4 regions of the Pseudomonas sp. AIG genome follow, and region 3 is predicted to be linked to each of the others. Evidence: predicted binding sites of a transcription regulator. Region 3 holds the regulator's gene; each other region holds the start of a gene.
The links. Region 3 encodes FliA, which starts transcription of late flagellar genes. Its sites were predicted from a motif close to CTAAAGTTTNNNNNNNNNNNGCCGNTAA; they were not measured.
Positions count from the first base shown of each region.

Region 1: the regulator FliA is predicted to act here: its motif matches at 5,151-5,178, upstream of ACWR1S_RS19720 (methyl-accepting chemotaxis protein).
Region 2: the regulator FliA is predicted to act here: its motif matches at 4,927-4,954, upstream of ACWR1S_RS02310 (methyl-accepting chemotaxis protein).
Region 4: the regulator FliA is predicted to act here: its motif matches at 4,519-4,546, upstream of ACWR1S_RS12345 (methyl-accepting chemotaxis protein).

Region 1 is NZ_CDROCK010000035.1:49,105-56,503, forward strand. Features, by position in the region: gene ACWR1S_RS19695 (antibiotic biosynthesis monooxygenase family protein) at 1-281, shown strand, start outside; gene ACWR1S_RS19700 (DUF2025 family protein) at 407-733, opposite strand; gene ACWR1S_RS19705 (glycerophosphodiester phosphodiesterase) at 955-2,082, shown strand; gene ACWR1S_RS19710 (PepSY domain-containing protein) at 2,245-2,550, shown strand; gene ACWR1S_RS19715 (hypothetical protein) at 2,858-3,304, opposite strand; gene ACWR1S_RS19720 (methyl-accepting chemotaxis protein) at 3,414-5,036, opposite strand; gene ACWR1S_RS19725 (transporter) at 5,314-6,336, shown strand; gene ACWR1S_RS19730 (inorganic phosphate transporter) at 6,563-7,399, shown strand, end outside.
Region 2 is NZ_CDROCK010000002.1:183,500-190,898, reverse strand. Features, by position in the region: gene ACWR1S_RS02325 (PEP/pyruvate-binding domain-containing protein) at 1-1,493, shown strand, start outside; gene ACWR1S_RS02320 (gamma-glutamyl-gamma-aminobutyrate hydrolase family protein) at 1,490-2,110, shown strand; gene ACWR1S_RS02315 (phosphocholine cytidylyltransferase family protein) at 2,118-2,831, shown strand; gene ACWR1S_RS02310 (methyl-accepting chemotaxis protein) at 2,844-4,820, opposite strand; gene ACWR1S_RS02305 (LysR substrate-binding domain-containing protein) at 5,005-5,925, opposite strand; gene ACWR1S_RS02300 (NorM family multidrug efflux MATE transporter) at 6,084-7,399, shown strand, end outside.
Region 3 is NZ_CDROCK010000055.1:4,347-11,745, reverse strand. Features, by position in the region: gene ACWR1S_RS25410 (chemotaxis protein CheA) at 1-2,263, opposite strand, end outside; gene ACWR1S_RS25405 (protein phosphatase CheZ) at 2,318-3,106, opposite strand; gene ACWR1S_RS25400 (chemotaxis response regulator CheY) at 3,125-3,496, opposite strand; gene fliA (RNA polymerase sigma factor FliA) at 3,663-4,403, opposite strand; gene fleN (flagellar synthesis regulator FleN) at 4,400-5,230, opposite strand; gene flhF (flagellar biosynthesis protein FlhF) at 5,347-6,687, opposite strand; gene flhA (flagellar biosynthesis protein FlhA) at 6,699-7,399, opposite strand, start outside.
Region 4 is NZ_CDROCK010000017.1:15,875-23,273, reverse strand. Features, by position in the region: gene ACWR1S_RS12375 (alpha/beta hydrolase family protein) at 1-751, opposite strand, end outside; gene ACWR1S_RS12370 (FMN-dependent NADH-azoreductase) at 988-1,599, opposite strand; gene ACWR1S_RS12365 (LysR substrate-binding domain-containing protein) at 1,728-2,636, shown strand; gene ACWR1S_RS12360 (MmcQ/YjbR family DNA-binding protein) at 2,633-2,992, shown strand; gene ACWR1S_RS12355 (DUF1294 domain-containing protein) at 3,110-3,541, opposite strand; gene ACWR1S_RS12350 (undecaprenyl-diphosphate phosphatase) at 3,538-4,368, opposite strand; gene ACWR1S_RS12345 (methyl-accepting chemotaxis protein) at 4,674-6,308, shown strand; gene pnuC (nicotinamide riboside transporter PnuC) at 6,589-7,152, shown strand; gene ACWR1S_RS12335 (AAA family ATPase) at 7,149-7,399, shown strand, end outside.

The DNA.
Region 1 (7,399 bases), on a different contig from region 3:
TTACCTCGACTCGAACCGAGGGTGACAACGGCTATGCCGAGGCGGCTGAGCGTATGGATTTGCTGGTGCGTGAACAGCCGGGGTTTCTTGGTGTGGAGTCGGTTCGAGGGGCGGATGGCTTCGGGATTACGGTGTCGTATTGGCAGAGCGAAGCGGCGATTCTGGCGTGGCGGCAGAACCCGGAGCATCGGGTGATTCAGGAGCGTGGGCGTTTGGAGTGGTATTCGGCGTTTCATACGCGAGTGTGTCGGGTTGAGCGTGAATATCGGTTCGGGCACTAAAATGGCGGCGCATTGGCGGCCGCTTTCGCGAGCAGGCTCGCTCCCACAATGGATTTGTGATCGACGCAGATCCAATGTGGGAGCGAGCCTGCTCGCGAAGAGGCCCTCACCCTCACAGCAAAACTTCAGCCGCGCAGCAGACTGCGCACCGCCTCAATCTCCGGCACGTCAACCTTGCTCATATAAACGCGCAACGGCTCGGTGATGTTGATCCGATCATCGATGTTCTGATCCAGCAACAGCTGAATCAACTCGCGTTTAAGCGTCATGGTCTGCGCTGTTGCCGGCGCCCAGACGAATTCATTCACAGGAATAATCCCGTCATCAGCGACGTCCATGCCGAAAGAGTCCTCGCTGAAGCGCACGATGTACTGAGCGGTCTTGCGGTTGAGGCCGACAAATCCTTTGAGATCGTCGGCGGCCTGGCAGATGAGTTGGGAGGTGATGCGCATGGTAAACCTCACGAAAAGTGTTCGATGGTTTACACGCAGGGCATTTGAACGGCGCGCCCTCTGCCGGGACGTCTGCCGTGGGCAAGCGTACTGCAAACGGCGCCACAAAAGTGCAGGAAAAATCGCTTTTAATACGTTTATGTCGGTCCTGCGATAGCACCCGAGCGATTCAGTTGTTAAAAGGTACGTCTTTGAAAATGCCCTGCGAAAGGAACTCGAACATGCCCGCTACTTTCACCAAAAGCGCTCTGGTCCTGAGCCTGCTGCTCGGCCTCGGTCAGGCGCACGCCGCCAGCCAGACGGATCCGAATGCAGTCGCTGCCGCCAACGGCATCCCGCACCCGGCAGTCATTGCCCACCGTGGCGCGTCCTTCGATGCACCGGAATCCACGGCCGCGTCCTACAAACTGGCGCGTGATCTGGGCGCCGATTACCTGGAAATGGACTTGCAGCGCAGCAAGGACGGCGTGCTGTTCGCCCTGCACGACAACAATCTGCAGCGCACCACCGACGTCGCGACCAAGTTCCCGGAGCGCAAGGACAGCCCGGCCAACGCCTTCACCATGGCCGAACTGAAAAGCCTCGACGCCGGTAGCTGGTACAACAAGGCCTACCCTGATCGCGCCCGCCCGACTTACGCCGGGCTGAAGATTCTGACCCTCGATGAAATCATCGACATCGCCCAGGCCAACCCGCAACACAAGCCGGGCCTGTACATCGAAACCAAAGAGCCGCAGCTGTTTCCCGGGATAGAGAAAGACCTGAAAGAGAAACTGCAGGACCGCGGCTGGCTGAGCCCGGCCGGTTCGAAACTGGCGAAAAGTGCGCTGGGCGTTGGTCAGGGCAAAGGCAAGGTGATCCTGCAAACGTTCGAGAAAAACAGCCTCGAACTGCTGGAAAAAGAAATGCCGCAAGTGCCGAAAATTCTCCTGTTGTGGGTTGGTGAAGGCAGCATCGAGCCGAAATCCAAGGTGACGTTTGCCGAGTCCGGCGAGAAGGACAAAAACGTTTTCTACGGCAAACAAGAGCCGAAGTCCGAAGCCGAGTTCAAGCAATGGGTAGATTACGCCAAGGCTCAAGGTGCAATCGGCACAGGGCCGTCGGCGAAGCTGACCAAGGGTGGCGACCAGAGCTATTCGGATCTGGTGCAACCGTGGATGAACAAATACACCCACGATCAAGGCCGGCGGGGTCATGTCTACACCGTCGACGAGCCGGTGGATTTCGAGAAAGTCATGGCCGCTGGTGTCGACGGTATCTTCACCAACCGTGCCAGCGAACTGTTGAAGTTCTATAAACGCCCGGCTGCCGCCAGTGTTGACCAGGTGTTGAAGAACAACGGTTTCTGATCTGAAATCGAGGTGCCTTCATCGCGGGCAAGCCACGCTCCCACAAGTTCTGTGCAGGGGCATGGCTTGCCTGTTTTGTTTGGGTGCGGGGTTTTAAGGGTGAGTTAAGTTGCGCCGGTTAACCTGAGGCCACTTAAACGAATCACCCCAAGGAACGAACCGATGAAAACTTTGACTGCCCTGTTTACCGCCGCTGCCCTGACCCTTACCGCTGGCCTGGCCCAGGCTGATGTTCGCGTCGACCAGATTCCTGAACTGGTTAAGTCCGGCAAGATCAAGTCGCTGGAGTCGATGAACGCCGAAGCGTTGAAACTGCACCCGGGTGCGACCATCACTGACACGGATCTGGATAACCACTTCAATGGTTATGAGTATGAAGTTGAGCTGAAGACGGCTGATGGCAAAGAGTTCGATGTGGACTTTGATGCGACCACTGGCAAGGTGTTGAGCAACAAGCAAGACACTTGATTTACCAAACAACCAAAAGCCGCACGATTGAGAGATCGTGCGGCTTTTTTGTGTCTGGCGTAAATCCATGTGGGAGCGAGCTTGCTCGCGAAAACGGAGCGTCAGCCACTATAGATATTGACTGAACAAGCGCCTTCGCGAGCAAGCTCGCTCCCACAGTGGATCGGCTTAGCTGCAGAACCTTGGCAGACAGAGAATCCCTGTAGGAGTGAGCCTGCTCGCGATCGCGGTGGGTCAGCAACGGGGATGTCGACTGATTCACCGCGATCGCGAGCAGGCTCACTCCTACAAGGGAATGCGGTGATGCTTAGGCCGAGGTGCTGACCAGCGAACCGGAAGTGCTGCTGTCGGAATCCTGCAACGCCTGCAACAGCGAGGCTGTGGCAGTGGACAGAGAAGCCGAGGTAGCGGTGATCTGCGCCTGAGCCGCCGCCACTTCAGTCGCCTTGGCATCCGAACTTTCCTGCTTCGCCTGCGCCGCTTGCAACGCCTGCTGTTCTTCCTGCAATTGCTTCTGCAGTTCGGCAATCTGCTTGCGCAGTTCTTTCACCGAATCCGATTCTTCACTGCTGCTGGAACTGCTGTCACCCGTCTGAGCGGCCCCACCACCGGCGGCGACTTTACCGCTATCGGCCGTCGCGCCCGTGCTGGCGGTTGCTGAGGTAGACGTGTCGTCACCGACGTCACTGATCGAGGTTTTGCTGGTGGGTGTCGTGACGGTCTGATTGATCGAAACAGAAGTGATGCTGACCATGGAAAGGCTCCAATGCCGGTTATAGATAACCGGTCATCGACCATGGCCGCCTCAATTTGAGATCGACTGTGTACCGACTCGGTATCCGAACCGGTACACGGTCAATGCGTCAGGCGCTCAAGCGCGCGGTGACTTCGTTCAGTTGCCCGGACAGGCCATGCAGGTTCTGGCTGGCGCTTTCGGTGCGCTGCACGTTGTCGAGGTTGGTGCTGGCGATCGAGGTGATCTCGGTGAGGTTGCGCGAGATGTCCTCGGCCACCGAGGTCTGCTCTTCGGCAGCGGTGGCGATCTGACGGTTCATGTCGCGGATCGCTTCCACGGCGTGCGTGATGCGCTCCAGCATCGCCCCGGCCTGAGTCACTTGCTCGACACTTTCATCGCTGCGCGTCTGGCCGCTGTCGATGGCTTGCGCTGCGTCCACTGCGCCGGTCTGCACGCTCTGGATGATCTGGTTGATCTCGATGATCGACTCGGCGGTGCGTTGTGCCAGATTGCGCACTTCATCGGCGACCACGGCAAAACCACGCCCGGCTTCACCGGCGCGTGCCGCTTCGATCGCAGCGTTGAGCGCCAGCAGGTTGGTCTGTTCGGCAATGCCGCGAATCACTTCCAGTACTTTACCGATGCGGCCGCTGTCAGCTTCCAGACGACGGATCACCGTAGCGGTGTTGGCGATCTCGCCGCGCATCTGGGTGATCGAATGGATGGTGCTCTGCATGACCTTTTCACCCTGTTGGGCGGACTGGTCGGCATCGTCGGCCGCACGTGCGGCGTCGGCGGCGTGACGCGCCACTTCCTGCGCGGTGGCGGACATTTCGTTCATCGCCGTGGCCACCTGATCGGTGCGATTGAACTGCTCGTTGGTGCCGCCGGCCATGGTCGTGGCAATGGCGTTCAACTCACCGCTGGCGCTGTCCAGATCCGACGCACTGCGTTGCAAACGGGTGAAGGTGTCGGCGAGGAAATCACGCAGGGTGTTGGCCGCAGCGGCGAGATTGCCCAACTCATCCTGACGGTCGCTGACCACACGTTCGGCGAGTTTGCCGCGACTCAACTGGGTGACGTAATCGATCAGTTTGCGGATCGGTTCGACCAGATTGCGGTTGACCAGCCACAGACTGAGCAGGCCGATCAACAGGCCCGACGCGAGCATCACCAGCAGACCGAACAACACCGTGCGATCGGCCTCGGCACTGATCAGCGCCGACTGCTCTGTCCCTTGCTTGCGCAACTCGCTGACCAGTTCACTCATCTGATCGCTGGTAGCACGATCGACACCTTTGACGGCGCTGTCGCCTGCCGTTGGATCGCCACCGGCCGCCACGTAGGCATCGCGGCCCTTCTGATAGGCAGAACCGAGCTGACGATGCTCATCGCGCAGGCGTTCGATGCGGTTTTTCAGGCTAGGCTCGAGGCCTTTCTGCCCGGCCAGTTCGCCGAGGATGTTTTGCACATCGCGCTGGCGATCTTCGAACTGGCTCCAGTATTTGGCCAGGTCCGCCGGTTGTTTGCCGCGCAGCAGAACGTTTTTCCACTCCTGCACCTGCACCTTGAATTGCAGGTTGGCTTCGTCGATCAATTGCGACGTGTGCAAGGGGCCGGCGATCAACTGGCTGTAGCTTTGCACGCCGTTGGACAGGAAATGAAAACACGCCAGCGCGATCAACAGCATCGCCAGCAGGCTACCGCTCAGCAGGGCGAGAATTTGCGCTCTCAGGGATTTTTGCAGCATCGCAAGATACTCAGGACAAGGATGAGGCACGCCCGGTAAGGCGTGAAATTTTGCCGGACATCCATGTCGGCGAGCCTTGGCTCATGGCCAATGGCGCGCAACCTAACGCACCTGTGATCGGCGCGCCAGAGCGCTTCTTGAAGAAAATCCGACCGTCGGTAAGTCGCTGATTTGACGTCACTTTGCTGTCACATAAACGTCATGTGACATTGCGATGATGCGGCTCAGTGAACCTGCCATTTGCGCGACCGATGCCCCCTCTTCGCAGCGAGCCTTCATGAACCACAGCCTCGATATCAGTCATCGCGATCCTGATCTGTTCGGCCTGCTCTACGGCTTTCGCTTCCTGCCCGGCGAACGTGGCCGCGAAGTCGATTCGGCCACGGCATTGCGCTGTTTGCAGGACGACAGCGACAGCGGTGAATTCCTTTGGCTGCACCTCAATCTGGCGCATGCGGCGTGCGAGCGCTGGATGAAAAGTCATCTGCAACTGCCCGAAGAGTTTTTCGAGGCGCTGCACGAAGGCTCACGGTCGACGCGCATCGAGCATGTCGACTCGGCGTTGCTGGCGGTGGTCAACGATGTGGTGTTCAACCTCAGCAGCATGGTCTCCTCGGACGTGTCGACGCTGTGGGTCTGTGTGCGCAGCAAACTGATCGTCAGTGCGCGTCTGCAACCGCTGCATTCGGTGGACAAATTGCGCTCGTCGGTGAAGGCCGGCGAGCGCTTTCGTTCGCCCTCGGAGCTGCTCGTGCATCTGCTCCGTGACCAAGGCGAAGTGCTCACGCAGATCGTGCGCAAGACCAGCCTGAGCGTCGATCAGGTCGAGGACGAATTGCTTTCCTCGCGGCTGTCGACCAACCGTGCCGAACTCGGTGCCAACCGCCGCGTGCTGGTGCGATTGCAACGGTTGTTGGCGCTGGAACCGGGCTCGTTGCTGCGTCTGCTCAACCGGCCGCCGCCGTGGTTGCAGAAGGAGGACGTCAAGGAGCTGCGCAAATCCACCGAGGAGTTTGCGCTGATCATCAACGACCTCACGGCTCTCGGTGAGCGGATCAAACTGCTGCAGGAGGAGATCGCCGCCAACCTCAACGAACAGAGCAACCGCACGCTGTTCACCCTGACCGTGGTGACGGTGCTGGCGCTGCCGATCAATATCATTGCCGGTTTTTTCGGGATGAATGTGGGTGGCGTGCCGTTGTCGCAGGATCCGGAGGGGTTCTGGATATTGGTCGCGCTGGTGGCGACGTTCACCGTGATTGCCGGGCGTTGGGCGTTTCGCAAGCGCGGGGATTATTGACTTCTCCACACGCTCGTTCCCACGCTCTGCGTGGGAATGCATCAAGTGACGCTCTGCGTCACAGGGACGCGGAGCGTCCCGGGCGGCGTTCCCACGCAGAGCGTGGGAACGAGCAGAAGACCGACGGTGGGATTAATCCGCCAAACACTGACATGGCGCAGTCTCTCTGTAACATTCTGCAATGATCATGGGCGACATTCCTTCCCTCGCTCAGGATTGTCCTCCCATGGCTACTCCCTCCCTGACCGCCAGCCCCGCGTCCGCCGCCAGCGGCAGGCCGGCCCTCGACAAGAAAACCGGCCCGTTCACCTACGTGATCTTTTTCGCCGTGTTGGCGATGGGGATGCTCTTCACCGCCTACAGCCTGATGCACGACATGCACGAACTCGGCACGGTGGTGACCACCTGGACGCCGTTCCTGTTGCTTGGTGTGGCGCTGTTGATTGCGCTGGGTTTCGAGTTCGTCAACGGCTTCCATGACACCGCCAACGCCGTCGCAACGGTGATCTATACCCATTCGCTGCCGCCGAATGTGGCCGTGGTCTGGTCGGGCTTCTTCAACTTCCTCGGCGTGCTGCTCTCGAGCGGTGCGGTGGCGTTCGGCATCATCGCGTTGCTGCCGGTGGAGCTGATTCTGCAGGTCGGTTCGTCTGCCGGTTTCTCGATGATTTTCGCCCTGCTGATCGCGGCGATCCTGTGGAACCTCGGCACCTGGTGGCTGTGTTTGCCGGCGTCGTCTTCGCACACGCTGATCGGTTCGATTATCGGTGTCGGTGTGGCCAATGCCTTGATGCACGGCCGCGACGGCACCAGCGGTGTCGACTGGGCACAGGCGACCAAGATCGGTTACGCCTTGCTGCTGTCGCCACTGGTGGGCTTCGGCTGTGCGGCGCTGTTGCTGCTGGCGCTGCGCGCGTTCGTGAAAAACCGTTCGCTGTACAAGGCACCGGAGGGCAACACGCCGCCGCCGTGGTGGATTCGCGGTTTGCTGATTTTGACTTGCACCGGCGTGTCCTTCGCTCACGGTTCCAATGACGGCCAGAAAGGCATGGGCCTGATCATG
Region 2 (7,399 bases), on a different contig from region 3:
ATCGGGATCTGGTGACTGACTCGATCTGGGCCTACCAGCGCCACAACTATGGCTATCGCAACTTGCGCAGCTTCCCGCTGATGCCGCATTTTTTCGGTCTGCCGTATATCGATGTGCGCCTGTCGTTCAACTCGTTCATTCCCGCCGACCTTGATGAAGGGCTGGCCGGACGCCTGGTCGATTACTACATCGATCGCTTGCTGGCGGAACCGACGCTGCACGACAAGGTAGAGTTCGAGATCGTGTTCTCCTGCTACACCCTCGACCTGTCGCAGCAACTGGAACGTTTGCGCAGTGCCGGTTTTCTTGAGCATGAACTGGACGCCATCAGCACCAGTCTGCGCAAGCTGACCAACCGCATCGTGCACCCCAAGGACGGTTTGTGGCGCAGCGATGCCAACAAGCTAGAGGTGCTCAACGCTCGTCGCGAAGAGCTGCTGGCCTCCAATGCCGATCCGCTCGAACGCATCTACTGGCTGCTGGAGGATGCCAAGCGTTACGGCACCCTGCCCTTCGCCGGCCTGGCCCGCGCCGGGTTTGTTGCCGTGCAGATGCTGCGATCGCTGGTCAGTGTCGGCGTGTTTTCGCAGGCGGATTACGATGCGTTCATGGCCGGGGTTTCCACGGTCAGCGGTCAGTTGGCCCGTGACCGCGCCACCCTCGACAAAACCACGTTCCTCGCCCGTTACGGGCATTTGCGACCGGGCACTTACGACATCCTCTCGCCGCGTTACGACGAGGCGCCAGAGCTGTATTTCGACTGGACGCAAAGCCCCGCCGCGCCGGAACCGCTGCGACCGTTTTCGCTGACGCTGCCGCAGATGCGCGAAATCGTCAAACAGCTCGAGGCCCATGGCCTGCAGCCTGATCCGGTGGGATTGCTGGACTTCCTGCAGAACGGAATCGAGCTGCGCGAGCTGGCCAAGTTTCACTTCACGCGTAACCTCTCCGATGCCTTGGCGCTGATCGCGCAGGTCGGTGCGCAGTACGGCATTGATCGTGAGGATCTGGCCTATTGCGACATCAGCGCCTTCCAGGAGCTGCATGTCGCCGCAGCAGATCCGAAGGAAGTGCTGATGCGCAGCATCGAACAGGGCAAGGCGCGTTACGCCGAAACGCTCAAGGTGTCGCTACCGCCGGTGATCACCTGCCCAGAAGATGTCTGGTGTTTCGAGTGGCCGGAAACGGCGCCCAATTTCATTACGCAAAAACGCGTGACCGCGCCGGTGGTGCTGTGTGATGACCGGGAAAAACTCGCCGGGGCGATTGTTTGCATTCCCAATGCCGATCCGGGGTTTGACTGGCTGTTCGCCTACCCGATTGCCGGGCTGATCACTGCGTGGGGCGGGGCCAATTCGCACATGGCGATACGTGCCGGTGAGCTTGGCCTGCCGGCGGTGATTGGCGCTGGCGAAGTGCTCTACCGTCGATGGTCGACGGCAGACTTTCTGCACCTCGATTGTCCGGGGCGCCGAGTGGAGTTGATGTCATGAAAGTGGTTGCGATCAGTCAACGTGTCGACATGCACCCTGAGCGCGGCGAAAGCCGTGACGCGCTGGATCAGCGCCTGATCGCGTTTGTGCTGGCAGCAGGCCTTATCCCCGTGCCGGTCCCCAACCGTTGGCAAACCCCTGATGACCTCGATCGTTGGCTGACAGCGGTTAACCCACAAGCCATCGTGCTGTCGGGCGGCAATGACATCGGTCAGTGCCCGGCCCGTGATCAGACTGAAAGCAGACTGCTGGATCACGCCCATGCGCGCCATCTGCCGTTGTTGGGGATTTGCCGGGGCATGCAGATGGTTGCGCACTGGTCGGGTGTCTCGCTGAAACCGGTCACTGGCCATGTCCGCACCCGGCATCAGCTATGCGGGCAGATCGTCGCCGAGGTCAACAGCTATCACACCTTCGCCCTCGCCGATTGCCCACTCGGGTTCGAGGTGCTGGCGCGCAGCGAGGACGGCGAAATCGAAGCGATCCGCCACCTGCAACGACCGTGGCAGGGCTGGATGTGGCACCCGGAGCGCGAGAACGATTTCGCGTCGCACGACCTTCAGCGTCTGCAGCAACTGTTTGGCGAAACCGATTCCACTGAAGAATTCACGGGATAGACCTGTAGTGAAAGCCATTATTCTGGCTGCCGGACGTGGCAGCCGCATGAAAAGCCTCACCGATGAACGCCCAAAATGTCTGGTCGAGTTGCGCGGTAAACCGCTGCTGGAATGGCAGCTGGAGTCATTGCGGGCAGCGGGTATCAGCGACATCGCGGTGGTGACCGGTTACAGGCGCGAGCTGCTGGCAGAACGTGGCCTGAGCGAGTTTCACAACCCGCGCTGGGCCGAGACCAACATGGTTTCATCACTGGCCTGCGCCGAGTCCTGGCTTGAGGGCCAGCCGTGCATCGTCAGCTATTCGGATATTTTCTACAGCCCTGTGGCGGTGCAGTCGTTGATCAACAGCGACGCAGCGTTGGCCGTCACCTACGACCCCAACTGGTTGCAGTTGTGGACCGAGCGTTTCGGCGACCCGTTGCTGGATGCCGAAACCTTTCGCCTGACCGCCACGCACACGCTGGCCGAAATCGGCAACAAACCGCAATCGGTGGACGATGTTCAGGGGCAGTACATGGGGCTTTTGCGCTTCACGCCCGAAGGCTGGGCGGAAGTCGTACGGCTGCGTGCCGAACTGTCGCCGCAGCAACGCGACAGCATGCACATGACCAACACTCTGCAACGCGTCATCGATGCCGGTCGTGTGCCAATTGAAGCTGTCGCCTACACCGGCGAATGGGGAGAGGTCGACTCCAGTGAGGACCTCTCGGTGTATCAATAAGGTACCGGCGCCTTAACGGAACCGGTCAACCTCCTGACGCAGTTCGGCCGCCAGACCTTCAAGTTCCTTGGCGGTCACGGCCAGGTTGGACACCACTTCGCGCTGCTCACTGTTGGCCATCGCAATGCTTTGCAGGTTACTGCTCAGCAAGGTCGCGGTGCTGCTCTGCTCCTGAGTCGCCGTGGTAATCGCGGCAAACTGCTGACCCGCCGAACGGCTCTGCTCATCGATGCGCGCCAGCGCCGAGGCAACATTGGCGTTGCGCGACAAGCCTTCCTGCATCAGCACATTGCCCTGTTCCATGGTGCTGATCGCGTTGCCGGTTTCCTGCTGAATGCTGTGAATCATGCTGGAAATTTCATCGGTGGCCTGACGGGTGCGCGAGGCCAGGCTGCGCACTTCATCCGCCACCACGGCAAAGCCGCGACCTTGCTCGCCGGCACGGGCGGCTTCAATAGCGGCGTTGAGCGCCAGCAAGTTGGTTTGTTCGGCAATCGACGTAATCACGCCGACGATGCCGCCAATCTCCTGGGAGCGTTGACCGAGGGTGTTGATCACGGTGGCGGTGCTGTTCAAGGCGCCAGCGATTTGCTCCAGCGAGGACGAAGCTTCCTCCATCGAGCTGCGGCCAATCTGCGTTTGCTGGGCGTTTTCCTGCGCCAGACGCTGGGTCGCGCCCATGTTGTCGGCAATGTTCAGCGAGGTCGCGCTGAACTCCTCCACCGCGCCAGCCATGCTGGTGATTTCGCCGGACTGCTGTTCCATGCCCTCATAAGCACCGCCGGACAAACCGGACAACGCCTGCGCACGGCTGTTAACTTCTTGCGAGGCGCGACGGATGTGCTCAACCATGGTCGATAAAGCCTGACTCATCTGGTTGAACGCGCGCGACAACTGGCCGATTTCGTCGTTGCTCGACACGTTCAGGCGCACGCTCAGATCACCGGCGCCCAAGGCTTCGGCCTGACGCACCAGGTCGCTCAGTGGCGCCAGTTTGCTGCGCAGCAGCCAGACCACCGACCCGACCGCCAACAGCATCGCCAACAGACTGCCGATTGCCAGTTGCGTACCGACACTCCAGGTCACCGCGCGAATCTCGGCTTTCGGCATGCTCGCCACGACCGACCACGGCCCGCCGTCGAAAGGCACGGCAACGCTGTAGAAATCCTCGGACTTGTCGTCCCAGAACTGACCTTTGCCCGGTGTTTTCGCCAGACCATTGATCAGCGGAATCGCCTGATCCAGCGCCTGCACACCCGCCGGGGCGACCAGCCATTTGTTTTGCTCGTCGAGCAGCGCCAGGGAACCGGTCTGGCCGATGCGGAAGCGCTTCAGGTTATCGAACTGGGCATTCTGCGCGTCGGTGTAATCGAAGCCGACGAACAGCACTGCAATCACCTTGCCGCTGCCGTCACGCACTGGCGTGTACTGAGTCATGTAGGAACGATCGAACAGCAAGGCGCGACCGACATACCCCTGCCCTGCCATCAGCTTCGCGTAGGCCGGGTGCGCGTGATCGAGCAAGGTGCCGATGGCGCGCGTGCCGTCCTGTTTGGTCAGCGAGGTGCTGACCCGGACGAAGTCTTCGCCGCTGCGCACGAACAGCGTGGCGACACCGGCGGTCATCTGCTTGAACTCGTCGACTTCCTTGAAGTTGTTGTTCAGCACTTCGCTGCCCAGGTGCAAACCCGGGGTCTGGGTGCCTGCCACCGCTACCGGCTCACTCGGGTGAATGCTCAAACCCGCGCTGAAGCGCTTCTCGAACAACCCGCTCAGACGCTGGGTGCTTTCCCGCAGCGTGCCGTGGAAGGTGCTCAGTTGGTCGGCCAACAGCCGCGCCTCACTGGCCAGATGCTCTTCACGGGTGGCGAGGTTGGCCGAATCCAGCGAACGCAGGGCGAACACTGTACTGCCACTGATGACAATCGCCAGTATCACGGCGAGCGCGAGGCCCAGCTGCGAGGCGATCCGAGCGCGAGGTTGAGACATGGACAGCTCCTGGCCGAGCCACGGGATCCTCCTTGATCTCGACTCGGATAATTTTCTAATAGTGGGGGTGAATCGTGGAGACCGGCACGACGGTTCCACTTGCTCATAGTCGGCGGTGAAACCGAATACTTGAGCGCGCAACGTGGGTATGGCGCAAGGCCGCCATTGTGGCGGCTCGAACGTTTCAGCTCAAGCGCGCAACCGCTGGCAGCTCCATGGCGCGGACTTCGCCTTGCAGGAAGTCGCTGAGACGACGCAAACGTTCACCTCCCGGACGGGTTTTTGGCCACACCAGGTAATAATTCAATCCGCTGGCGACCGCCGTTGGCCACGGCAGGCTCAGGCGTCCTTGCGCGACGTCCTCGGCGACCATCAACAGATCGCCCATCGACACCCCGTAACCGCGAGCCGCCGCGATCATGCCCAACTCCAGCGTATCGAACACCTGCCCGCCTTTAAGTGACACCTGCTCAGACAACCCCATATGTTCCAGCCAACTGCGCCAATCGCGACGATCCGGCGTCGGGTGAAGTAATTCGGTGCAGGCCAGCCGAGCCAGATCCCACGGTTGATCATTCAGCAGGTTCGGCGCCCCTACTGGAATAAGCTCTTCAGGAAACAGCAGGCTGGCCTCCCAGTCCGGCGGAAAATGCCCGTCACTCAGCAGCACAGCGCAATCGAACGGCTCATCGTTGAAGTCCACCGAATCGACATCCATCCAGGCGCTGGTCAGTTGCACTTCGTTGCCCGGCTGCAAGTGGCGAAAGCGACTGAGCCGCGCCAACAGCCAGCGCATGGTCAGGGTCGACGGCGCCTTCATGCGCAGAATGTCGTCTTCGGCGCGCAAGGTATTACAGGCCCGCTCCAGCGCACTGAACCCTTCGCGGATTCCGGGCAACAGTAAACGCGCGGCTTCGGTCAATTGCAGATTGCGCCCGCTGCGATGGAACAGCCGACAAGCGAAATGATCTTCCAGGGTTCGAATATGCCGACTGACCGCACTCTGGGTGATCGACAACTCTTCCGCCGCACGGGTGAACGAGCTATGTCGCGCCGCCGCTTCAAATGCGCGCAGGGCATACAAGGGAGGAAGACGACGAGACATACAGAAAGCTCCTATAGCGGGATGCAGCCGGACTGACAGAATCTGATCAGCATGAGTTTTAATCATGCCACCCATCCTTTTTATCCCTTTGTGCAAAGCCTGCCAAGGCCTGAGAATCGACGGTCTCCTGTTCCCTCTGAAATCGAGTGGTGATGACCATGCAGCATCCTGTGCGTACCGAACTCTGGGCCATTCTGCGGCTGGCAGGGCCGTTGATCGCTTCACAGTTGGCGCACATGCTGATGGTGCTGACCGACACCCTGATGATGGCGCGCCTGAGTCCCGAAGCCCTCGCGGGCGGCGGTCTCGGCGCGGCGAGCTATTCGTTTGTGTCGATTTTCTGCATTGGCGTGATTGCGGCGGTCGGCACGCTGGTGGCAATTCGCAAGGGCGCCGGCGACATCATCGGCGCCGCACGGCTGACTCAGGCCGGTCTGTGGCTGGCGTGGCTGATGGCGCTGGGCGCCGGTTTGCTGCTGTGGAACCTGAAACCGGTGTTGCTGCTGTTCGGCCAGACCGAAACCAACGTCAACGCCGCCGGGCAATTCCTGATCGCCCTGCCCTTCGCCCTGCCCGGCTACCTCAGCTTCATGGCTTTGCGCGGTTTCACCAGTGCGATTGGTCGGGCGACCCCGGTGATGGTTATCAGCCTCGCTGGCACCGTGGCCAACTTCCTGCTCAATTACGCGCTGATCACCGGCATGTTCGGTCTGCCGAAAATGGGCCTGACGGGCATCGGCCTGGTCACGGCGATTGTCGCCAATTGCATGGCACTCGCGTTGGCCTGGCATATCCGTCGGCATCCGGCGTATGACGCTTATCCGCTGCGCGCGGGCCTGTCGCGGCCGAATCGGCAGTACCTGAAAGAACTCTGGCGTCTTGGTCTGCCAATCGGCGGAACCTATGCCGTCGAAGTCGGTTTGTTCGCCTTCGCGGCATTGTGCATGGGCACCATGGGCAGCACGCAATTGGGCGCACACCAGATCGCCCTGCAAATCGTCTCAGTGGCGTTCATGGTGCCGGCGGGCATGTCGTATGCGATCACCATGCGCGTCGGCCAGCATTACGGCGCCGGGCAATTGAGCGATGCGCGGATGTCCGGGCGGGTCGGGATCGTCTTTGGCGCCGTGGTCATGCTGGGTTTCGCCATGGTGTTCTGGTTGCTGCCGAATCAGTTGGTCGGGTTGTTCCTTGATCACAACGACCCGGCGTTTGCCGAGGTGATTCGTCTGGCGGTGAGCCTGTTGGCAGTGGCGGCATGGTTTGAGTTGTTCGACGGCACGCAGACGATTGCCATGGGCTGCATCCGTGGACTCAAGGATGCGAAAACCACGTTTCTGGTCGGGCTCGCTTGCTATTGGTTGATTGGCGCGCCGGCGGCGTGGTGGATGGCGTTCCATTTGAACTGGGGGCCGACGGGCGTCTGGTGGGGATTGGCGCTGGGCCTGGCGTGTGCGGCGGTGAGTTTGACGCT
Region 3 (7,399 bases):
GCCGTGCGGCGTAACGCTTGAGCATGCTTGGAACATCGAGAATCAGCGCGATGCGGCCGTCACCGGTAATGGTGGCGCCGGACATGCCCGGAGTGCCCTGCAGCATTTTGCCCAATGGCTTGATGACCACTTCTTCCTGACCGACCAGTTGATCGACGACGAAGCCGATCCGCTGAGTGCCCACCGAAAGAATCACCACATGGCCTTCACGCTGCTCTTCGTGAGCGGCGGAGCTGACCAGCCAGCGCTTGAGGTAGAACAATGGCAGCGCCTTGTCCCGCACGATCACCACTTCCTGACCGTCGACGACGTTGGTGGTCGACAGGTCGAGGTGGAAGATTTCGTTGACGTTGACCAACGGGAACGCAAATGCCTGATTGCCGAGCATGACCATCAGGGTTGGCATGATCGCGAGGGTCAGCGGCACCTTGATGACGATCTTCGAGCCCTGGCCCTTGGTCGAGTAGATGTTGATCGAACCGTTGAGCTGGGAAATCTTGGTCTTCACCACGTCCATGCCGACACCGCGGCCGGAGACGTCGGAGATCTCGGTCTTGGTCGAGAAACCCGGGGCAAAAATCAGGTTGTAGCACTCGGTATCGCTGAGGCGATCGGCCGCGTCCTTGTCCATCACACCGCGTTTTACCGCGATGGCGCGCAGGACGTTCGGGTCCATGCCTTTGCCGTCATCGGAGATCGACAGCAGGATGTGGTCGCCTTCCTGTTCGGCCGCCAGTACCACACGACCGCCACGGGCCTTGCCCGACGCTTCGCGTTCTTCCGGCGACTCGATGCCATGGTCGACGGCGTTGCGCACCAAGTGGACCAGCGGGTCGGCCAGGGCCTCGACAAGGTTTTTGTCGAGGTCGGTTTCTTCACCCACCAGTTCCAGGTTGATCTCTTTCTTGAGCTGACGCGCCAGATCTCGAACCAGACGCGGGAAGCGCCCGAAGACCTTCTTGATCGGCTGCATCCGCGTCTTCATTACGGCGGTCTGCAAGTCAGCCGTGACCACGTCGAGGTTCGACACGGCCTTTTGCATGGCTTCATCGCCGCTGTTCAGGCCCAGACGCACCAGACGGTTACGCACCAGCACCAACTCGCCGACCATGTTCATGATTTCGTCGAGACGAGCCGTGTCGACGCGCACGGTGGTTTCGGCTTCGCTCGCCGGTTTTTCCGGTGGCGGCGCAGCGGCGGCACGGGCCGGAGCCGGTGCAGCAGCGGCAGCCGGTTTCGGCGCTTCGGCTTTTGGCTCAGGCTTGGCGGCAGGCTTGGGCGCTGCAACAGCGGCCGGTGCCTTGGCAGCCGGCGTGGCGACGGTCGAAGCACTGCCAGCAGCGGCGGTGCCGACTTCGCTGAACTTGCCTTTACCGTGCAATTCGTCGAGCAGCGATTCGAACTCGTGATCGCTGATCAGATCGCTACCGGCCGCAGCAGCAGCGGGTGCGGCTGGCGCAGGGGCCGAAGCAATCGCCGACTCCAGTGCATCGACGGCAAAGTTGCCCTTGCCATGCAACTGATCGAGTAATGCTTCGAATTCGTCGTCGGTGATGTCAGAGCTGTCGCCCTTGGCCGGTGCCGCAGGGGCTGCCGCAACTGGCGCAACCGCGTCCACCGCGAACTGGCCTTTGCCGTGCAACTGATCGAGCAACGACTCGAACTCGGCATCGGTGATTTCATCGCTCGCGGCTTCAGCGGCCGTTTGCGCAGGTGCAGCAGCGGCCGGGGCTTCGGCTTCGGCCTTGACGGCGTTCAGCGAGTCCAGCAGTTGCTCAAATTCGTTATCGGTGATGTCGCCCGACGAGTCGCCTTCGACGACCAGTTCTTCGATCATCTCGGCCACCGGCGACGCCGGGGCTGCATCCGCCGCTTGCGGTTCGGCCAGGCGCGCCAGGGCGGCCAGCAGTTCCGGGGTGGCAGCAGTGATCGGCGCACGCTCACGAACCTCAGTGAACATACTGTTCACCGCGTCCAGTGCTTCGAGGACAACGTCCATCAGTTCTGCATCAACGCGACGCTCACCCTTGCGCAGGATGTCGAACACGTTTTCGGCGATGTGACAGCACTCCACCAGCTCATTGAGCTGAAGGAAGCCGGCGCCCCCTTTTACAGTGTGGAAACCGCGAAAAATTGCGTTGAGCAGATCTGCGTCATCCGGACGGCTTTCCAGCTCGACCAGTTGTTCGGACAGTTGCTCAAGAATCTCGCCGGCCTCAACCAGGAAATCCTGAAGGATCTCTTCATCGGCGCCGAAGCTCATTAATGGGGTGCTCCTACAGGTCTAAAAACCCAAAAAACCTAAAATTCCAAAACTCTAGAACCCGAGGCTGGATAACAAATCGTCCACATCGTCCTGACCGGACACAACGTCTTCTCGTTTATCGGCATGAATCTGCGGACCTTCACCCTGCGAGAGATGTTTTTGTGGATCTTTTTCTGCAAGCATCGCGGCGCGGTCATGTTCGATGCCCGCAAAGCGGTCGACCTGACTGGCCATGAGCACGAGTTTGAGCAAATTGCTTTCGACTTCGGTAACCAGTTGGGTCACACGTTTGATCACCTGACCGGTCAGGTCCTGGTAATCCTGGGCCAGCAGGATGTCGTTGAGATTGCTCGACACCGCACGGTTGTCCGTGCTGCTGCGCGACAGAAAACCGTCGACCCGGCGCGCCAGTTCGCGGAACTCTTCAGCCCCGACCTCGCGACGCATGAAGCGACCCCAATCGGCACTCAAGGTCTGCGCTTCATCAGCCAGACTGTTGACCACCGGCGTGGCGCTTTCCACCAGATCCATGGTGCGGTTGGCCGCGGCTTCCGTCAGCTTGACCACATAGCCCAGGCGTTCGGTGGCGTCGGTGATTTGCGACACTTCCTCGGCCTGCGGCATGTTCGGGTCGATCTGGAAGTTGACGATCGCACTGTGCAATTCACGTGTGAGCTTGCCCACTTCCTGGTACAGGCCACGGTCACGGGTCTGATTGAGCTCATGGATCAGTTGCACAGCGTCGCCGAACCTGCCTTTTTCAAGGCTTTCGACCAGTTCGACCGCGTGTTTTTTCAGGGTCGACTCGAAATCGCCCTGTGAAGATTCGTTATGCTCCATAGCTCCCCCGCGCGTTCATCAGCCGATGCGTTCGAAAATCTTCTCGATTTTGTCTTTCAACGCCTGAGCCGTGAAAGGTTTGACGACGTAGCCGTTCACACCGGCCTGAGCGGCTTCGATGATCTGCTCGCGCTTGGCTTCTGCAGTCACCATCAGCACTGGCAGGTGCTTGAGTTTTTCATCGGCACGCACGTGGCGCAGCAGGTCGATACCGGTCATGCCCGGCATGTTCCAGTCCGTTACCAGAAAGTCGATGCTGCCGCTGTTGAGTACCGGAATGGCAGTAATGCCATCGTCGGCCTCGACGGTGTTGGTGAACCCAAGATCGCGCAGCAGGTTCTTGATGATCCGCCGCATCGTTGAGAAGTCATCAACGATGAGGATTTTCATGTCTTTGTTCAATTCGACCTCCAAGCAGTCTTAAACGCGCCCAGCACCTGGACGCGCCACTTCAATCAATCGGCGCAGCACTCGAAGACTGTCTGGAGCACAACAGAGCAAGACCGGTGCCGCTCATCACCGCACCAGCCTCGTTCGCAGTGTCCCCACACTGCCTTCAGCGCGCTCGCCACTCCCCCAAACGCCCCCGCAAACGGGCCGCGCACTGGCTGTGTAACTGGCTGACCCGCGATTCACTGACGCCAAGGACTTCACCGATCTCCTTGAGGTTCAGCTCTTCGTCGTAGTACAGCGCCAACACCAGTCGCTCACGCTCCGGCAAATTGGCAATCGCGTCCGCCAACGCGGCCTGGAAACGTTCATCTTCCAGATCGCGTGACGGCTCAAGATGAGCACTCGCGCCATCCTCGTGCAGCCCTTCGTGTTCGCCGTCCTGCAGCAGGTCGTCGAAACTGAACAGGCGGCTGCCCAAGGTGTCATTCAAAATCCCGTAGTAATCGTCGAGACTCAATTGGAGTTCGGCCGCAACCTCGTGATCTTTAGCATCACGGCCGGTTTTAGCTTCAATTGAGCGAATTGCGTCACTGACCATACGGGTATTGCGGTGAACCGAGCGTGGCGCCCAGTCCCCTTTGCGCACTTCGTCGAGCATCGCGCCGCGGATTCGAATGCCCGCGTACGTTTCGAAACTGGCGCCTTTGCTGGCGTCATATTTGGTCGAGACTTCGAGCAGGCCGATCATCCCGGCCTGGATCAGGTCTTCGACCTGCACACTCGCCGGCAATCGCGCCAGCAAGTGATAGGCAATGCGTTTGACCAGTGGCGCGTAACGCTCGATCAGTTCGTACTGCGCGTCACGTGCCGACTTCTTGTAGTAGTTCATACCGCTTGCGGTCATAGCACGGGCCCTGCCGTTTGCTGCACGAGGCGCTCGACGAAAAATTCAAGGTGGCCACGCGGGTTGGCGGGCAGCGGCCAGGTGTCGACCTTCTGCGCGATCGCCTTGAACGCCAGCGCGCACTTGGAACGCGGGAAGGCTTCGTACACCGCACGCTGCTTCTGCACCGCTTTACGCACGCTTTCGTCGTAAGGCACGGCGCCGACGTATTGTAGAGCGACGTCAAGGAAGCGATCCGTGACCTTGGTCAACTTGGCGAACAGGTTGCGCCCTTCCTGCGGGCTCTGCGCCATGTTGGCGAGGACGCGGAAGCGGTTCATGCCGTAATCACGGTTAAGCAATTTGATCAGTGCGTAAGCGTCAGTGATCGAGGTCGGCTCGTCGCAGACCACCAGCAACACTTCTTGCGCGGCGCGAACAAAACTGACTACCGAGTCACCAATACCCGCAGCGGTGTCGATCACCAGTACGTCGAGATTGTCGCCGATGTCGCTGAACGCCTGAATCAGACCGGCGTGTTGCGCCGGGCTCAGGTGCACCATGCTCTGCGTGCCGGACGCGGCCGGGACGATGCGGATGCCACCGGGGCCTTGCAACAGCACGTCGCGCAATTCGCAACGGCCTTCGATCACGTCGGCCAGTGTGCGTTTAGGGGTCAGACCCAACAAAACGTCGACGTTCGCCAGTCCCAGATCGGCGTCCAGCAGCATGACCCGACGGCCAAGCTCTGCCAGCGCCAGCGACAAGTTCACTGACACGTTAGTCTTGCCGACGCCACCTTTGCCGCCGGTCACCGCGATCACCTGTACGGGATGCATGCTGCCCATGTTATTTCTTTACCTTGTCTTGCATAGACGGAGGCCACATTACTGGCTGCGCGTTCACAACCGGAACAATGCATGGCAGACCATCGATGTAGGTACAAAAACTGTTCATGAATACCTCAGCCTACCTGCTTGGTCGGGCTGTGATAGATATCAGCGAACATGTCAGCCATGGCTTCTTCGCTGGGTTCTTCCTGCATTTGCACGCTGACGGCGCGGCTGACCAGTTGATGACGGCGCGGCAGATGCAAATCATCCGGAATCCGTGGGCCATCGGTCAGGTACGCGACCGGCAATTCATGACTGATCGCCAGGCTCAACACTTCGCCAAGGCTGGCCGTTTCATCCAGTTTAGTCAGGATGCACCCGGCTAGCCCGCAACGCTTGTAACTGTGATAAGCGGCGGTTAGAACCTGTTTCTGGCTGGTGGTTGCCAAGACCAGATAATTTTTTGAACGAATGCCACGCCCGGCCAGACTTTCCAGCTGCATGCGCAGCGCTGGATCGCTGGCTTGCAGGCCGGCAGTATCGATCAATACCACGCGTTTGCGCAGCAGTGGATCCAGCGCCTGCACCAACGATTGCCCCGGATCGACGTGAGTCACTGGCACATTGAGAATGCGGCCCAGCGTCTTCAGTTGTTCCTGAGCGCCGATGCGGAAACTGTCCATGCTCACCAGCGCGACATTCTGCGCGCCGTATTTCAGCACATAACGCGCGGCGAGCTTGGCCAGCGTGGTGGTCTTGCCCATGCCGGCAGGGCCGACCATGGCAATCACACCGCCCTCTTCCAGCGGCTCGACTTCCGGTACGGCAATCATCCGCGCCAGGTGCGCGAGCAGCATGCGCCAGGCCTGACGCGGCTCTTCGATATCAGTGATCATCGCCAGCAGATCGCGCGACAACGGCCCGGAAAGGCCAATACGTTGCAGACGGCGATACAGATTGGCTTGCGCCGGACGGCTGCCTTGCAGCTGATTCCAGGCCAGGGTGCCGAGCTGGACTTCCATCAGCTCGCGCAGGCTGTTCAATTCAAAGCGCATCGAATCCAGGGCACGCGGATCGACACCGCCGGAGGACTGCGCAGGCGCCGGGGCCGGACGCGCCGGGGCGGCGTAAGTCGGCTCGCTCAGCGGCTCGGCAGCGGTCAGCGGCAGACCCGCCGTCAATGGCAGCCCGGCGAAAATCTGGCGATTGCTATTGCCGTCGGCTTCGCCACGCAGGCTCAGCTCGGCCTGGGCGGTGACGATGCGCGACTGGGTCTTGCGCAGCTCGTCCTCGAGTTCCATGTTCGGAACCCGTGGCGCCAGCGCCGACAGTTTGTAATCCAGTGCCGCCGTCAGCTCGACACCGCCGGCAATGCGGCGGTTGCCAATGATGGCGGCATCAGCGCCCAGCTCATCACGAACCAGCTTCATGGCCTGACGCATATCGGCGGCAAAGAAACGCTTAACTTGCATAAACCACTACCTCAGCCGTTGGGCCCTACTGTCGCAACGATGGTCACTTGCTTGTTGTCCGGTATTTCCTGGTAGGCCAGCACATGCAATCCAGGGACTGCGAGGCGGCCAAAGCGCGAGAGCATCGCGCGGATCGGGCCAGCGACCAAAAGGATCACCGGCTGACCTTGCATTTCCTGACGCTGCGCCGCTTCGATGAGCGAACGCTGCAGCTTCTCGGCCATGCTTGGCTCCAGCAGAACGCCCTCTTCCGAGCCTTGTCCTGCCTTCTGCAGACTATTGAGCAATATTTGTTCCAACCTTGGTTCCAAGGTGATCACAGGCAGCTCGGACTCAGTGCCTACAATGCTTTGGACGATGGCACGCGATACGCCGACTCGCACAGCAGCCACCAACGCGGCGGTATCTTGACTCTTCGCGGCGTTGTTGGCGATGGCCTCGGCGATGCTGCGGATATCGCGCACCGGCACGTGTTCGGCGAGCAACGCTTGCAGCACTTTGAGCAACTGCGACAACGACACCACGCCCGGCACCAGCTCTTCCGCCAGTTTCGGCGAGCTTTTGGCCAGCAATTGCATGAGTTGCTGCACTTCTTCGTGGCCGATGAGCTCGCTGGAGTGCTTGTACAGAATCTGGTTCAAGTGCGTCGCGACCACGGTGCTGGCGTCAACCACGGTGTAACCGAGCGATTGTGCCTGCGCACGTTGGCTGA
Region 4 (7,399 bases), on a different contig from region 3:
AGAGCAGCACCGGCACATGCACGTCCGCCAGGGTGTGGCGGCCGAATTTCAAACTCAACGGCGCCATCAACAGCAAGGCGTGCACGCGTGGGTCAGCCACCGGCTGCAAGTCATCACGGTCGACGATCAGTTCACCCTGCGTATTACAGGCATCACGGTCATCCGGACGTTCCTGGCAATAACGCCGCAAGCGATCCAGGTCTGGCTGCGCGCCTGACAGAATCAACGCGGTCTCGCCACCCGCCGAATAGCCGATCACGCCGACCTGATCGGCATTGACGTAGGGCGCGAGCATGCGGTCGCCGAGGGTGGCGGTAATCGCTTCGGAAATCTGGATTGGCCGCCCGTAGAGATTGCTCAGGGTGCCGAGGCGGCTGTGGTCTTTGGAGTTGTCGCCGGGATGGATCACCGCAACCACGACAAAGCCTTTGCGCGCCAGCGAGGTGGCGAGGTCGTGCAAGGCCAGCGGTGTGCCGGTGTTGCCGTGCGAGAGCATCAGCATCGGAAAGCGGCCAATGGCGACTTTGGTGTCTTCGCCGGCTTCCACCGAATAGCCTTCGAGCAGGCTCATGTGCTCGCGGTCGCTGGAAGGATAGAAGGCGATGGCGCGCATCGGTTGCAGGTCCAGCGGATCGAGAAACGTCATCTCGTGGTAGCCAACGCTCCACACAGGGTGTCGCCCAGGCGCAGCATGCACTGTGTTAAAGCTGCCAAGCAGGCAAATCAGTAACGTTGCACAAAGACGCATCATGGGATGCTCCACCCTGTTGTTACTCAATCGAAAGTTCCGTTGCGTTGCGGGCCTGAAACGCCGGGGATTCGGTGTTTCGGTACGACAATGCACTCAGACGCTGATTGTGTGACTGCATAACCCGGGCCAGATTATGTAACAGCCAGAAACAAAAAACTCCGCATTCGCCCCTTGCGGAACCAGAATACAGAGTTTTTTGAGTGTTACCTGAACAACAGCTGTTCTTTACGCAAGCCTTACGCAGCGGCGAACAGTTGCTCGCTGATCTTCGCTTGGGCAGCGGTCATGGCGTTGTTGCGCACTTCGTCGCCATAAGCCAGGCCTTCGGCACGGACGATTTCGATGTCGGTGATGCCGAGGAAGCCCAGCACCAGCTTCAGATATTCTTCGTGAGCAATACCGCTGGCCTGACCGGCATGAATGCCGCCGGAGGTGGAAACGATCACCACTTTCTTGCCGCCGCACAGGCCTTCAGGGCCGGCTTCGGTGTAACGGAAGGTTTGACCCGCGACGGCAACGCGGTCGATCCACGCCTTGAGTTGGGTCGGTACGGTGAAGTTATACATCGGCGCGGCGATGACGACGGCGTCGGCAGCGATGAACTCGGCCAGCGTGGAAGCGCTCAGTTCGGCTTCGTGCTGTTGTGCGGCGTTACGCAGTTCAGCGGTGGTGCCGGCGGCGACCAGGGTGGTCGACGAGAAGTGGCTGATGGCGTCGGCAGCCAGGTCGCGGTAGGTCACCACGGCGCTTGGCTCGGCGGCCTGCCAGGCTTTGACGACTTCGCTGCTCAACTGACGGGAAGCCGAGTTGTCGCCCAGAATGCTCGAATCGATATGCAGCAGTTTCATGTGGAATCTCCTGGAAGGAATCGCCGGTGGCGACGGAATGGAGACAATCCTACGCAAGAAACCAATGGATGATTAGCCGCCTGAAATGCGATAGTTTGTCCCACTGATAGAACAGTTGGAATTCAACGATGCAAGACCTCAACGATCTCTACTATTTCGCCAAAGTCGTCGAGGCCGGCGGCTTTGCGGCGGCCGGGCGTTTGCTGGGCATTCCCAAGTCACGCCTGTCACGACGCATCGCCGAACTGGAAGAACGTCTCGGCGCACGTTTGCTGCAACGCACCACCCGGCAACTCAATCTCACCGCCGTTGGCGAACGTTATCTGCGTCACTGTCAGGCGATGTTGCTGGAAGCGGAAATGGCCGATGAAGCGGTGGCGAGCATGTCCAGCGAGCCGCGTGGCCGCCTGCGGGTCTCCTGCCCCACCGGTCTGGCCCGGGAAATGTTGCCGTGGGTGATCAGCGAATTTCTCGGTAAATTCCCGCAGGTGCAACTCGAAGTCGTCCTGCTCAATCGCCGCGTCGATCTGGTCGGCGAAGGCTTTGATGTGGCGCTGCGCGTGCGTGAACACGGTGACGAAGATCCGTTGCTGGTCACCCGGCGTTTGCGGCAGGCGCAAATGGTCGTGGTGGCCAGTCCGGATTTTGTACAGGACCAATCGATCAACCATCCGCAAGACCTGAAAAATCTGCCAGTGCTCGGCGCGCTGGAGGCTGATCGCATGGTGCATGTGCGCTTGCTTGATCAACAGGGTGAAAGCTTCGAGTTGAACATGGAAGCGCGCCTGGGCATCGATGACTTTATTGTGCGCAAAGCCTGCGTGCTGGCCGGTCAGGGTTTCACTTTGCTGCCGATGATGTACTGCGAAGAAGAACTGAGAAACGGCACGCTGGTGCAATTGCTGCCAGAGTGGTCACTGCCCGGCGGCTGGCTGCAAGCGGTGTATCCGCATCGACGCGGGGTGATGCCGGCGGTGCGCGCGTGGATCGATCATCTGGTCGAATCGTTCAATGCTTGTGGGGAGCGGTTGTTATGAGCAAGGGAAAAATGAGCGAAGCCGACGTTGCGGCGTTCTGCCTGGCATTGCCGGGTGCTCGGGAAGATTACAAGTGGGGTGGCGTGCGGGTGTTTTCGATTGCCGGCAACAAGATGTTTGCCTTGCAGGGGCTGCGCGGCGATTCGCTGGCATTCAAGGTCGACAAGGATCTGTTTCTCGGCCATTGCGACCGCCCGGGCATTCACCCGGCGCCGTATCTGGCGCGGGCGCAGTGGATCATCATGCATCCGCCCTACCCTTTGGGTGCCGAAGAGTTGCAGGGGTTGTTGCAGCGCTCGCATCAACTGGTGGTGAGCAAGTTGCCGAAAAAGACCCAAATCGGTTTATTGCTCTAACCCCGATCCCTGTAGGAGTGAGCCTGCTCGCGATAGCGGAGTGTCAGTTGGAATTTCTTTGACTGACACTCCGCTATCGCGAGCAGGCTCACTCCTACATAGGGAATTGCGGTGTATTCAGAACAGGGTCAACAGGTTCGAACCAAGAAACAGCTGGTCGATCCAGAACACCTGATGCAGCAGCACAATCACCCAGAACAGAATCTGAAACGACACCTTGCGCGTCTTGTGCCGGAATACCTGCTGGGCAATCAACGCGCCCGGCCAGCCGCCGGCCAGTTCCACGGCATGCAGGACGTTTTCCGGCGTGCGCCAGGCATCGGTGCGCGCCTTGCGCTTGTCGGCCCAGTACATGAAGAACGCCAACACACTGACGATCCCGTAAGCGGCCAACGGCACCCGCGAGATCCCGCGCAGCCACATCGACACTGAGCCGAACAACGGCAGTGCGCAGACGATCAGCAGAACCACCAGCTTCAGCTTCAGATGCTGGATGTTGTTGCCACCCGAAGGTCGCCCTTCGGGTCGGCGTGCGCGGGAATCACTCATGGTTTGGCCGCCGCCCAATCGATCCAGCCAAACTGCCACGTCGCCAGAATGACCAGACCAAACACAATCCGATACCAGGCGAACGCCGCATAGCTGTGGCTGGCAATGAACTTGAGCAAGCCGCGCACGGCGATCATGGCGAAGATGAACGCGGTGACAAAGCCGATGGCGAACACCGGGAAGTCCGCTGGCACAAACAGGTGACGGTACTTGTAGCCCGAATAGACCGCCGCACCGACCATGGTTGGCATCGCGAGGAAGAACGAGAACTCGGTGGCAGTCTTGCGCGACAGGCCGAACAACAACCCGCCAATGATCGTCGAGCCAGAGCGCGAGGTGCCGGGAATCATCGCCAGACACTGCGCGAAGCCAACCTTCAAGGCATCTTTCCAAGTGATCTCGTCGACCGTTTCCGCATGCACTTCATGCTGACGCTTTTCCGCCCACAACATGATGATGCCGCCCACCACCAGTGCTGTCGCCACGGTAATCGGGTTGAACAGGTATTCGTGGATCAGGTCGGCGAAGATCACGCCCAGCACCACAGCGGGCAGAAACGCAATCAGCAGGTTGGCGGTAAAACGCCGTGCGCTGGGCTGTGTCGGCAAGCCGATGACCACATCAAGAATCTTGCGCCGAAACTCCCAGACCACCGCGAGGATCGCGCCGAGCTGGATGATGATATTGAACGCCATGGCCCGTTCGCCGCCGAAATCGAGCAAGTCGGCAACAATGATCTGGTGTCCGGTACTGGAAATGGGCAAAAACTCCGTCAGCCCTTCTACAACTCCTAGTATCAGTGCCTGCAAGGCCGTCCAAAGATCCATCAATCCCCCAAAGAGCGATGCGCGTTGGCATGCTCCGATAGTATTTTTCTAGCGTTCACTGCGATCAGCGTAGCTGTTTATGGCTGTACCGATTCCGCACGCACAGGATCCACACGAAACGGTCAAAATTCCGTGAAATATCAATTTGGATTCAGGTTTTCACGCGCGGGGCCGAAATCCTAACAGACAAGCCTTAATAGCGCTGCCGCGTTATACGACTTGGGTCGCGTATGCCCGCTCACGAAATCGTGGTTGGATGCTGGCGGTCGTTTATTACAAGAAAAAGAATCCGGAGTGACAGCGTTATGAACAGCTTGCGCAGTGTGTCGATCAGCCGACGCTTGTGGCTCATCTTGATTGTGGCGGTGGTCATGTTGCTGACCTTGGGCATGTTGATGCTCAAGCAGATCCACGACGATCTCTACCACGCCAAGGCCCAGAAAACCCAGCACGTGGTGCAGACGGCCAGTGGCCTGCTGACCTACTACCACGACCTCGAAACCGCCGGCACCCTGAGCAAAGAGGCGGCGCAGAAACAGGCGCTGACGGCGATTCGTGGCCTGCGCTATGACCAGAGCGATTATTTCTGGATCAACGACCTCACGCCCGTGATGGTCATGCACCCGACCAACCCCAAACTCGAAGGCCAGAACCTCTCGGCGATCCGCGACCCGGACGGCTTTGCGGTGTTCAACGAAATGGTCGCCATCGCCAAGGCCAAAGGCGCCGGCATGGTCGACTACCGTTGGCCGAAACCCGGCGCCAGCGAGCCGGTGGCCAAGACCTCCTACGTCAAACTGTTCGAGCCTTGGGGCTGGGTGCTCGGTTCCGGGGTTTACGTCGACGATGTGCAGGCGGAATTCCAGGGCCAAGTGATCAAGGCCACGGTCATCGGTTTGGCGATTGCCGTGATCATGGCGCTGCTGGTGATCCTGATCGCGCGCAGCATCGTCCGGCCGCTGCAGGAAACCGTCAACGCCATGGCCAACATCGCCAGCGGCGAAAGCGACCTGACCCGCAGCCTCGATACCCATGGCAAGGATGAAGTCACTGAACTGGCCCATCACTTCAACGCCTTTACCGCCAAACTGCGCCGGGTGATCGGTGACTTGCAGGTGTCGGCCAGCGCCCTTGGCCAGTCGTCCAGCGAACTGGGCAACGACGCCTCGCAGGCGCAGCAACGTAGCCAGCAGCAATCGCAGCAGATGGAACTGGTGGCCACAGCGATCAACGAAGTGACCTATGGCGTGCAAGACGTGGCGAAGAACGCCGAGCACGCCGCCGCCGAAATGCGCGATGCCGAAGCCCAGGCGCAACAGGGCCAGATCAATATCGATGGCAGCTTGCAGCAGATCGACAAGCTGTCCGGGACCATTGATCAAGCCGTTGAAGTGATTCGCACCCTGGCGGCCGAAAGCACCCAGATCGGCAGCGTGCTGGAAGTGATCCGCTCGATTGCCGAGCAGACCAACCTGCTCGCGCTCAATGCCGCCATTGAAGCGGCCCGGGCCGGTGAACAAGGACGCGGTTTCGCCGTGGTGGCGGATGAAGTACGCCTGCTGGCGCAGCGCACACAGAAATCGACAGCGGAAATCCAGTCGATGATCGAGCGCCTGCAGAACCATTCCGAGGCGGCCGTGAAGGTGATCGGCGACAGCAGCAAGGCGTCGCAATTGACCATCGAACAAGCGGGACTGGCCGGGGCGAGTCTGAATGCCATTGGCCAGGCACTGCGCAATCTCAATGGCCTGAATGCGTCGATTGCCAGCGCGACGTTGCAGCAGGCGCATGTGGTCGAGGACATCAATCAGAACGTCACCCAGGCGGCTGGCCTCTCGCACAGCACGGCGATCGCGGCCGAGCAGTCGAGTGCGGCCAGCGTACGCCTCGGCCAATTGAGCGAACAACTCAACGGCCTTCTGCGCCAGTTCCGCGTCTGACCCGTGTAACTCTGGTGAGCCCCCCCTCACCCCAGCCCTCTCCCCGAGGAGAGGGGGCCGACCGAGGTGTCTCAAGCTATACGTCGACCTGAAAAATCGAGTCGATTATGGATTCAACGCAGAAAGATCAGGTCGGCGGATCTCGAACATCCAACTCGGTCAGTCCCCTCTCCCTCCGGGAGAGGGTTAGGGTGAGGGGCTTTTGATCTACAGCGGTCATCAGTCCCTAGTCCAATGCAGTACAATCCGCCCCCTTCTTCGACTCCCCCAAGGAACCCCCATGTCCGGGCTTGAACTGTTTGCCGCCGCCCTCGGTGTGATCGCCGTCTGGCTGACGGTCAAACAGAATCCGTGGTGCTGGCCGATCGGGCTGGTCATGGTGTTGCTCTATAGCTGGATCTTCTTCGAAGTGAAGCTGTACTCGGACATGTTGCTGCAAGTGATTTACGCCGCGTTGCAAGTCTATGGCTGGTGGCAATGGACCCGCGCCGGGACGATGCATGACGGCCGCGAGGTCACCCGCCTCGATCACCGTTCGCTGTTGCTCGGCTTGGGTATTGGTGCCGTCGGCAGTGTCTTGCTCGGCGCGGCGATGGCCCATTGGACCGACGCCGCGCAACCGTGGCTGGATGCGGCGCTGACCGGTTTCAGTCTGGTCGCGCAACTGTGGATGGCGCAGAAGCGCCTGCAATGCTGGGCGCTGTGGTTCGTGCTCGATGTGATCTTCGTCGGCCTGTTCATCTATAAGGGGCTGTACCTCACCGCTGCGCTGTACGCTCTGTTCACCCTGCTGGCGATTCAAGGCTTTCGCGAATGGCGCGCCGACCCGGCGTTGCGCACATGAAGGTCGTGGTCCTGACCGGCCCGGAATCCACCGGCAAGAGCTGGCTGGCGGCGGGCCTGCAACAGCGCTTTGGCGGCTTGCGCGTGGATGAGTACGTGCGCCGGTTTATCGAACTCAATCCCCGTGACACCTGTCTGGCCGACATCCCTGAAATCGCTCGCGGTCAACTGCAATGGGAAGATCAAGCGCGGGCGCAACAGCCGTCCCTGCTGATTCTCGACACCCATTTGTTGAGCAATATTCTCTG